3 regions of the Glutamicibacter sp. 363 genome follow, and region 3 is predicted to be linked to each of the others. Evidence: riboswitches for the same ligand, from Rfam matches in the RefSeq annotation. Region 3 holds a riboswitch; each other region holds the start of a gene.
The links. Region 3 has a riboswitch for thiamine pyrophosphate ahead of ACT3UA_RS14750 (ECF transporter S component). Riboswitches for the same ligand answer to the same signal wherever they lie in the genome.
Positions count from the first base shown of each region.

Region 1: another riboswitch for thiamine pyrophosphate. It lies ahead of thiM (hydroxyethylthiazole kinase); the one in region 3 lies ahead of ACT3UA_RS14750 (ECF transporter S component).
Region 2: another riboswitch for thiamine pyrophosphate. It lies ahead of thiO (glycine oxidase ThiO); the one in region 3 lies ahead of ACT3UA_RS14750 (ECF transporter S component).

Region 1 covers NZ_JBQSYR010000002.1:186,482-189,735, reverse strand. Annotated here, with positions in the region: gene ACT3UA_RS02440 (hypothetical protein) at 1-1,463, shown strand, start outside; gene ACT3UA_RS02435 (GntR family transcriptional regulator) at 1,460-1,828, shown strand; TPP riboswitch at 1,863-1,957, shown strand; gene thiM (hydroxyethylthiazole kinase) at 1,947-2,741, shown strand; gene thiE (thiamine phosphate synthase) at 2,734-3,254, shown strand, end outside.
Region 2 covers NZ_JBQSYR010000022.1:71,421-74,674, forward strand. Annotated here, with positions in the region: gene ACT3UA_RS13965 (thiazole synthase) at 1-246, opposite strand, end outside; gene thiS (sulfur carrier protein ThiS) at 249-494, opposite strand; gene thiO (glycine oxidase ThiO) at 507-1,625, opposite strand; TPP riboswitch at 1,621-1,726, opposite strand; gene ACT3UA_RS13980 (GNAT family N-acetyltransferase) at 1,806-2,774, shown strand; gene ACT3UA_RS13985 (IS110 family transposase) at 3,143-3,254, shown strand, end outside.
Region 3 covers NZ_JBQSYR010000025.1:28,798-32,051, forward strand. Annotated here, with positions in the region: gene ACT3UA_RS14730 (Na+/H+ antiporter subunit E) at 1-247, shown strand, start outside; gene ACT3UA_RS14735 (monovalent cation/H+ antiporter complex subunit F) at 244-510, shown strand; gene mnhG (monovalent cation/H(+) antiporter subunit G) at 510-923, shown strand; gene ACT3UA_RS14745 (DUF4235 domain-containing protein) at 987-1,238, opposite strand; TPP riboswitch at 1,313-1,431, shown strand; gene ACT3UA_RS14750 (ECF transporter S component) at 1,503-2,120, shown strand; gene ACT3UA_RS14755 (ATP-binding cassette domain-containing protein) at 2,113-3,254, shown strand, end outside.

The sequences.
Region 1 (3,254 bases), on a different contig from region 3:
GCACGGTTGCCCGTCAAGACAACAGGCCCGCACTGCTGCGGGCGAGATCCCACTCCTTCTGGTGCGCGCTGATTGCCTTCTTCGTAAGCAGTTCCGGCGGGGTGAGCAACCAGCAAGCGGCCCATGCCGGCGCCGGCGAATCCCTGTGGGCCAGCGATCTGCTCGCCGCCACCGGTCCGGCACTCTGGCTGCTGTCGATCTATCTGATCGGCCTCTACTCCTGGCCGGCGTCGGTGGCGAATGTGCGCGCGGCCTCCCTGGAACCTCGCTCGATGATGACGCCGTTGCCTAAGGCCTTGAGTGCCGTCGCCGCGCTGGTACTCCTCGGCGCCGGTCTTACCCTGTGGATGATCCGCGACGTCACCGGGGTCCCCCCGCAATATGAGGTTGCCTCCTCGGACGCCTACGGAAGCACCTGGGTTTCGCAGTCCGCGACCGACGGACTGCGTGCGGCGGACCAGATGCTGGCCCTGTTTGCCATCAACCTGGCCTCCCTGGCGCTGGCCCTACTCATCGCGATGCTCTTCATTTTGCTGCGCAAACCGCTTGGTTCGCTCAGCCCCCACGATAACCAGGTATTGCGCGAAGTCTGGCTCAACCGGCTGCTGCGCACCTCGATCCTGGCCTTTGCCTCCGTTGGAGCCTCGTCGCTGCATTACAAGGCCTCGTGGCTTATGTCGCTGGATCGCACCATGTATCAACCCTGGCAAAACACCGCTAACGTGGCCATGCTCATCACCTTCATCGCCATGGCATTGTGGAAGCCACCGGAAAATTTTGCCAGAACCACTAGCCCAAAGCCTGCCTCCTCCTTTTTGCGGATGCGCGAAAATTTGTTTGCCATTGGATTCCTCACCACCGCGCTCACACTCATCGCACTGGCCTGCTCCTCCTCGCTTGTGCAGACCGAGTACGCGGACAATGCGCGCCCCGGTGAGAATGCCCCGCAGGCAATTGTGTCGCTCCTGGTGGTAGCCCTCTTGTTCTTGGTGCTCAATGCCGGGTTCCTGGGCTACCTGCACCTGAAGTCCAGGGGAACCCATTCACTGGCTCGGCACAGCGCAGACCTGCCGCGCTATGTCTATGTGCTCGCCGGACTCTTGCTCATCGGCGCCACATACCTGCTGATCAATCCACCATTCGAATATTTTTGGGGTCTAGTTCCGGTCAAACCGGTCTTTGCGCTGGGTGCGCTCCTCGCGTTGCTTGCCGCTACCGCCTGCCACATCTGGTGGGTTCGGCGTGCGGCCTTGCCTTGGGATGTCACCGTGGAGCAAGAAATTTGGTATCGCCAGGTTCACGAACTACGCGCCCTCCGTGTAGTCACCGCGGCGGCCGTCGCCATGCTGGCCTGGGGTTACGAGGCAGGTCCCTACGTTTCGGCCGTGGGGATCATCGTCTTCTGCTGCCCGGCAGTGATCATTTTGGCCCGCCCAGAAACTAGGGTGCCGCAGCGCGTATGAGCCAACATATTTTCGTGGACCTGGACGCGGCGGTTCCGCCCTATGAACAGATCCGCACGCAAATCTCTTCGCTGATTTCCTTGGGCGAGCTGCCGGCGGGAAGCAAGCTCCCTACGGTGCGGGCACTGGCCACCGATTTGGGGGTCGCTTCCGGGACGGTGGCCCGCGCTTACAAGGAACTCGAAGCCACCGGCCTGGTTTCCTCCCGGCGGCGTGCCGGAACGGTGGTGAACGCCGGAGCCGATATGGAGAAATCCTCCGGTGATCTGGTTCAAGCGGTGGATCGGGTGTGGGAGCTGGCCCGAGCTCAGGGAATCGACGAGGCCACCGTCAGGGCGCTGGTGCAACGCCGGGCGCGGCAATAATTTGTTCTTCCGCGGCTTTGGTGAGTACGCTCTAGCCAGTGACACGGGGTGTCGGATTCACCGACTGAGATGAGACCCGTCGAACCTGAACTAGTTCAAACTAGCGGAGGGATGTCGCATGACCCTGACTTCCGTTGCCCGGAATTACCGGCAACAATCCCCTTTGGTGTTTTGCCTGACCAATACCGTGGTCACCAACTTCACCGCGAATGCGCTGCTGGCCTCCGGGGCGGCTCCGGCCATGACCGACCTGCCCGGCGAAGCCGGGCCATTTGCCGCGGTGGCCTCCGCGGTCCTGGTGAACCTGGGCACCCCGAGCACCGAACAGCTGCGCGCCATGGACGAAGCGGTTCACGGTGCGAACCAGGCCGGCACCCCCTGGGTGCTGGACCCGGTGGCCGTGGGCGCATTGCCGGTGCGCACTGACTTCGCGCGAAAAATCGTGACCCAGCGCCCCACCCTGATCCGCGGCAATGCCTCGGAAATTCTGGCGCTGGCCGGGCGGAGCTCGACCGGGCGCGGAGTGGACGCGCAGGACACCGTGCACGCGGCCATCGAGGCCGGACGCCAGTTGGCCGCCGAATATGGTTCGGTGGTCGCGATCTCCGGGGCGGCCGATGCGATCATCGATGCCAAACGCACCACGCTGGTGCACAGCAACGGGATCGGCTTGACCGGGATTACCGGCGGCGGCTGCGCCCTGGGTGCAATCTGCGCCGGAATGCTCGCGGTGAGCGAAGACCCGTTCGACGCGGCGATCGCAGCCCACGGCCTGTACGGACTGGCCGCCGAAAAGGCCCTGGCCATCGGCCGCGGTCCGGGAAGTTTCGCCGCGGCCTTCCTCGACGAACTCTCGCTGCTGGACCCCGAGGAATTGCACAACCTGCGCCTTGAGGAGGCAAATAATGCGTGATCTGGGAATCTACCTGGTAGCCAACACCGAAAGCTGCCAGCCGCGCAGCACCTTGGAAGTCATCGAAGGTGCGGTGGCCGCGGGTGTGCAATGGGTGCAGCTGCGGGCCAAGAACGAGACCGCCCGCGAATTCTTCGAACTTACCTGCGCGGCGGCAGAACTCACCGCCGGCAAGGCCGAACTGCTGGTCAACGACCGCATCGACGTATTCCTCGCGGCACGGGCAGCGGGTGCCGCGGTCACCGGCATCCACATCGGGCAGAAGGATATTGCGGTGCGCTACGCCCGCGAAATCATCGGCGAGGGGATTATCGGGCTCAGCGCTTCCACCGATGAACAGCTGACCGGGGCCAACGCCGACGCGAAATACCTCGATTACCTGGGGGTCGGGGCGATCCGCGCGACGCCCACGAAGAAGGACCATCCCACCCCGCTGGGCATCGATGGATTCCTGCGGGCCAAGCGGCTCACCGAGCTGCCCGCCGTGGCCATCGGCTCGCTGACCGCCGCGGA
Region 2 (3,254 bases), on a different contig from region 3:
GGTGAAGCATCCGGCGGTATTGGGCAGCGGGCGCACCCCGTTGCGCGCCAGAAGCTCGTACACCGATCCGGAACCGGCCGCGGCGAAATGGCGAATGGCGACGGTGGTCAGCGCGGTGCCCGAAACATGCAGGGCCTGCTCGAGGGTATGCATCGAGGTCGCCCCGCCGGTGCCGAGAATCAGCCGGGAGTCGAAGCGTTCCCCGGCGACCTCGAAGCCATCGGTGTCAAGAGTTAGCTCTTCCATCTTCAGCCTCCCTGAGCCGCGGTGACGAGTTCAACCCGGTGGCCGGGCTTCAGCTCGAAGTCATTCCAGCCACTGCGCGGGACAACTGCCGAGTCCACCGCCACCGCAACGCCTAAACGCGACCCGTCGCTGGCCCGTCCGTCCGTTCCGATGCTCTTTCCCAAGTGCGCCGCGAGCAGCTCGCGCACGGTGCTTCCCGCCGGCACGGTGGCCGCCTCGGTGTTGAGGATAAATTCGATCTGTTGCATCTTCTCTGGCTCCTAAAATGGTGTGCTGTTGGCGAGTTGCGCGCCAAACCTATCGAGTGAAACGCTGGTCAGCTGTTGTGCATCTGCCGGGTTCCCGAGCAGCAGCTCGGTCCCCAGCCGTGCGCCGAGCGGGGTAAGCAGCACCCCGTGGCGCGAATAACCGGTGGAAACCACCAGTCCCTCATCTACGCGTCCGAGCAGCGGCCGATCATCGGGTGTCGCCGGTCTGGCCCGCACGATCGCCTCGTTCAAGGTGGTGTCGACGATGCCCGGCACGAGCCTGCGCGCATTGTCCAGCAGGGCGTGCATTTCTCCCACGTTCACCTGCTCTTGGCCGTCCTCGCGGCTCGACGCGCCCAGCACGAGGCTTCCATCGGTGCGTGGCACCAGGTAGACCGGCTGCCGATGCACGATTCCGCGCACGGTGTGCTTGATCAGCGGCGCGCCCACCGGTCCTTGGAGCCTGAGGATGTCTCCGTAGACCGGGCGCAATGGCAGAGCCGGCGCACCTGCTAGCGCGCCCAACCCGTTGGCAAGCAGTACCTGATCGCCATGGATTTCTTGGCCAGTTGAGGTAAGCACTCCACTGGTCCGTGATCCCTGGCGCAGCAGCCGCACCGCCGTTTCGCGCACGATCGACCGGTCAAGCTCATCGATCAGGATGCGCAGCAGGGACCGCGGGTCCAGTTGCTGGTCTTCGGCGCAGCGGATGGCGCCGGCGATGCCGGTGGCAAGCGCCGGCTCGAGTTTGCGTGCCGCGCTGCCCAGCAGCCGCTCGGCGCTGAATCCCAGCGAGGCTTGCAGCTTCATGAGCGCAAGCAGTGCGTCCATATCCGCGGTTTCGGCGGCGACGACCAGCGTGGAGTTTTCTACGTACGCTGGTCTGCTGCCGGTGGTTTGTTCCACGCGGTCAATGAATGCGGGGTATTCCTTGGCCGAAGTGGCCATCAGGCGGTGAAGTGCGCCCTGTCCCCAGGTGGTTTCGGCGGTCGGTGCGAGCATTCCCGCCGCGGCGTGGCTGGCTCCTAGCCCAGGCGCCGGATCCACTAGCGTGATTTCGGCGCCGCGGGCGCGCAGTTCGAATGCCGTGGCAAGCCCGATGATTCCGGCGCCGACAATGACTATATGCACGAAGGCATTTCCTTCCTACGGCGGCATGACCCGCATCAGGTGTAGCGGTCGGCACATGGCCCTCTCAGCCCAATCGCTGTTGGGCTCCCGCGGAGTACTTGGATTATAAGCATGCCTCAGCTCACTTTGGCGAACTTCATGACTTCAACCTGTGCTTCTGCCTGTGTTTTACTCGTTGGCATGAGCGAATTCAGTGGTCCGGAGGATTTGTCTACCGATCATCGGCTGGCACAGGTTGTCATCGATGGCGAACGGCAACTGCTCTTGCCTGCCGTCCGCCGGGATCGGCAGGCATTATTGCGGCTGCTCCACGCAGATTTCGAAGAGGTTGGTGCCTCGGGCAGGTGCTATTCTCGCGCGCAGATTATCGAGCAGCTGTGCAATGAACCAGTCGTTGAATCGACTAGGGACGAAGTGCATGATCCGCGCGTGCGCAGGCTCAGCGATTCGCTGCTGATGCTGCGGTGGCGAACCAAGCCGGAGAACCTGAGCCAACGCACCTCGCTCTGGGTTCATTCGGCCCAAGGTTGGCAATTGCTCTTTCATCAAGGCACCGGTCAATCTGCGTCGTCCCAGATCAGCGGCCGGCGGCTCGGCGCCGCTGGGCAAACGACGGCATCTTTGCGTCCGCTTCGCCTAGCGGATGCACCGCAAGTCCTCGCGGCCTTCCTTTCGAGCCCGGATATGGCCCGGCAAGGCGAGGTGAGTACGCTTGCCGAGGCCGAAGCCTATGTCCGCATGTTGCTCGAATTCCCGGCCCGGCAGGTTCCGTTGGCCGTCGTCGAGAATTCTGCGCTCGTTGGCCTGGTGTGCGGGATCATCGATGAGGCGAACCTGAGCGCCTGGGTCTGGTATTGGCTGCACGCGGAGCATCGGGGCCGCGGGTTGAGCAGCCGGGCGTTGGCCGCCCTCTCGGCGGAGTTATTCTCCAGCTACCGCTTGCAGCGACTGGAGTTGGGTTTGCGCGTGAACAATCCGGCGTCGAGGATAGTCGCCGAGCGTTGCGGGTTCATTCTCGAAGGACGCGAGCGCGGCAAGTTCCTGATCGATGGCCAGCGGATCGATGTGTTGAATTATGCGCGGTTGCCCACCGATCCCATCCCGCCGATCAGTCCGCTGGAGTTTCGCGCGGAGGCGGCGGGAGGCTGATTTTCTTCGGGGCCGCAGCGGAACGGAATCGAGTAGGTGGGGGTGTCTAGCCCCCACCTCTCACACCACTGTGAGTCTTGTAGTGGCTGGTCTGGGATCAGCTGGCAAGGTAGGAACCAGGCCTCTCACTGCCGGGAACATGACTCATCACACTACTGACCCGTATGGTGTCATTGTCCGGAATTGTCTGCTCTCGGTGGTGGGCGGCCGGCACCTACCCGGCCCACCCCGGTAGCCTGATCAGAAGATTGTCCACCCAACAGGGCGTGACCCATCACAGTGTTGCTCCGACGGTGACCTCTCCCCGGACCGGTACCGGCCGTACGGCCGAAACCCTTGTCCGTGAAAAGAAGAGAGCACCGAGCCGCATGACTATCCTCCCCCAGAGCATCGCCAAAACATACTCCTACATCATCGGCGTGGACACCCACGCGAAAAAGCATGTCTACGCCATCATCACCAACAGTGGTGAACACCTCG
Region 3 (3,254 bases):
AGTGATGACCGTGGGCCATGTGCTGACCCTGATCCCAGGTTCCTTCGTGGTGGACGTGGACCGCAGCAGTTCCACCTTGTACCTGCACTATCTCGATGTGAATAGCGATGCGGATGTGGAAAAGGCGCGAGCGAATATCCACGACATTGAACGCCGGTTGATCATGGCCATCGGAAGCCCCGATGAATACGAGGCGATCAAGAATGAATGCGGTCCGGATTTCTCCAGCAGGAAGCCCAAGAAATGATTGAAATAGCTGTATGGATTGGCGGAGTGATGTTGGCGCTGGCCTCTATCGCTTGCCTGTGGCGGGTTTTCAAGGGCCCCTCGATTCTTGACCGGGTGCTCGCTCTCGACGTCATGCTGTTGATCATTTCCAGTGCGCTGTGCCTAGACATGGCGCTGAACCGGCACACCGATTACCTGCTGTTCACGGTGGTTGCCTGCACCTTGGGATTCATCGGCTCGGTTACCGTCTCGCGGTTCGTATCGGATCAGAGGAACGCCTAATGGACACGTTCTTAGAAGCACTCGCTGCGCTCTTGCTGGTACTTGGTTCCCTGATGTCGCTGATCGCCGGAATCGGTTTAATTACCTTCCCGGATCTGCTTTCACGCATGCACGCGGCCACCAAACCACAAGTATTGGGCTTCCTGCTGCTCTTCGCCGGACTCATCATCCACTTGCGCAGCTGGGGACTGATCCCGGTCTTTGCTTTGGCCTGGGGATTGCAGCTGCTGACTGCCCCGGTATCGGCGCACATGATTGGCCGCGCCGGATATCGCACGAAGCACGTGGCGAAAGAAACCTTGCATGTTGATGAACTAAAACAGGTCATTAGCAATCATTCGCAGACGACCGGAACCACCGCAGCGGTGCCGCCAGCGAAACCTGCACAGAACGACGAGCCCGAGAGCACCTAGCTGCTGGTTAAACTTTGGTGGGGCAGGCCAAATGGCCTGCCCCACCAAAGGAATTCGGCAATGTTACTTGCTGAACTTCTTCATGGCCTTGTTGGTGCCGCGATCAGCCAGCACCTGGATAATCGATGCGACCACGGCGGAGAAAATGGCGAACCCCAAAGCCTGGCGCATACTCGCTTCCGCGGCTGCTTCCTTGCCGTGACGTGGCGCGTCGTTTCCGGTGAAGCCTTTCCAGACCTTGTCGACCAGTCGGCTTCCAAGCATTCCCGCTCCCATTGAAATTCCAAGGGTAACAAGCTTCTGCACTGAGTTCATGAGGACCTCGCATTCGCGTCGTAAGGTTTCGTTCTGTAGCCCAGCATACCTGCGGTATGGTGGTTGAGCAGTAATCATTCCGACAGGGGAGCGTCATGCCGTTCGCGGTGCAAGACGCTGAGAGTGCGATAGATCGCAGACCCTCGAACCTGCCCCGGCTAGTACCGGCGAAGGAAGTCGAGCATCTCGGATGCGGATCATGGCGCGCGATTAAACGCCCACCGGTCCGTGCATCTCCCCTCCTTACATAGGAGGACAAACCTTATGAACGTTGCACCAGCAACTAACCGTGCCAGCTGGCGCGTGGTCGACATCGTTGTGGCCTCGGTAATCGCGGTCGCCTCGGGCGTTATCTTTTGGGCTTGGAACGCCGGATACGGATTGGTCAGCCTTGCTTTCGTGGCTTTCCCACCGGCAAGCGCCTTCGTATCTGGCATGTGGCTTTTTCCCGCGGTGCTCGGTGCGTTGATTATCCGGAAACCCGGTGCCGCGCTGTATTGCGAGATCCTCGCCGCCGTCATCTCAGCCTTGCTAGGTTCCCAATGGGGATTAGCGGTGCTGTTCTCCGGCCTGATCCAGGGGCTCGGAGCCGAGGTGGTCTTTGCCGCAGTGAGGTACCGCCGGTGGAACCTGCCGGTGGCACTGCTTGCGGGATTCATGTCGGGAATTTTCGGCGGAATCGGCGAAGCCTACCTGCTGGGTTACTTCGCTGAGTACACCGAGGCGATGAAGCTGTTCCACGTAGTTGCCATGGGCATTTCCGGCCTAGTTATTGCCGGACTTCTCTCGTGGTTGGCAACCCGTGCTCTGGCGAAGACCGGTGCTCTGGGAGCATTGGCTAGCCGTTCGGCACACCTTGAAGGTTCGCTGCGCAGTGCCTGAATTGAGTTCTTCGACTACCGAAGCCACCCCCGGGCACCTCGGCGGTGGCGGCTTTGAGATCACGGCCGACAACTTTGGCTGGCACCATGCCGAACGTCCATTGCCGGCGCTCAGCGGACTGGACGTGCATATTCCTGCCGGGCAAAAGGTCCTGCTGCTAGGCCCATCCGGCGCCGGTAAATCAACGCTCTTGCACGCCTTGGCTGGAGTTCTTGAGATCGACGAACGGCAGCAGGCGACCGGCAAACTGCAGATTCAGCGACGAGATGCCTTCGCCCGAAGCTTCCCGGTCGGGCTGATGCAGCAAGACCCCGAAACACAGATCGTGCAGAGCCGGGTCGGTGACGATGTCGCCTTCGGCGCGGAGAATCTTGGAATGGCTCCGGAACTGATCCGGTCGCGAATCCCCGAGGTGCTTCGCGCGGTAGGACTTGGGAATCTGGACTTGTCGCACCGCACCCAGGAACTCTCCGGCGGCCAGAAGCAGCGGCTGGCCTTGGCCGGGATTCTTGCCATGGGCCCCGGTCTGATGCTTCTGGACGAACCAACCGCAAATATCGACCCTTCGGGGATCGAGCCGCTGCGTGATGCGGTGCTTGCCGCCGCCAATGACACCGGTGCGACACTGCTTGTGGTGGAACATCGCTTGCAAGCCTGGGCAGAGCACGTTGACCGCGTACTCGTCCTTGCCCCTGGCGGCGGGATCGCCCACGACCTCGAGCCGCGGGCGCTCTTTGAGAATGAAAAGATTCGCCGTGAATTAGCCATGGCGGGTATCTGGATTCCCGGCTACGTTCCACACACCGAACCTCTCCACTCACGCGAGGGCGAGGAACTGCTCGCGGCGGTGAAACTGCGCGCGGCGCGCCATGCACAAGCGGTGCCCACAGCCGAAATCAACTTGCGGCTGCGCGCCGGCCAAGCGTTGGTGATTCGCGGGGAAAATGGTGCAGGGAAATCCACCTTGGCGCTGACCTTAGGCGGATTGCTTGAGCCGGCTACGGGCAGTGTCGAAGCAAGCAGCAACCTGGCCGATGGGCTGAGTCCGCAGCCCTTCAGCTGGCGGGCAGGGGCATTGGTTGCACGGATCGGGTCGGTATTCCAGGAACCGGAACATCAATTCGTCACGCAAAG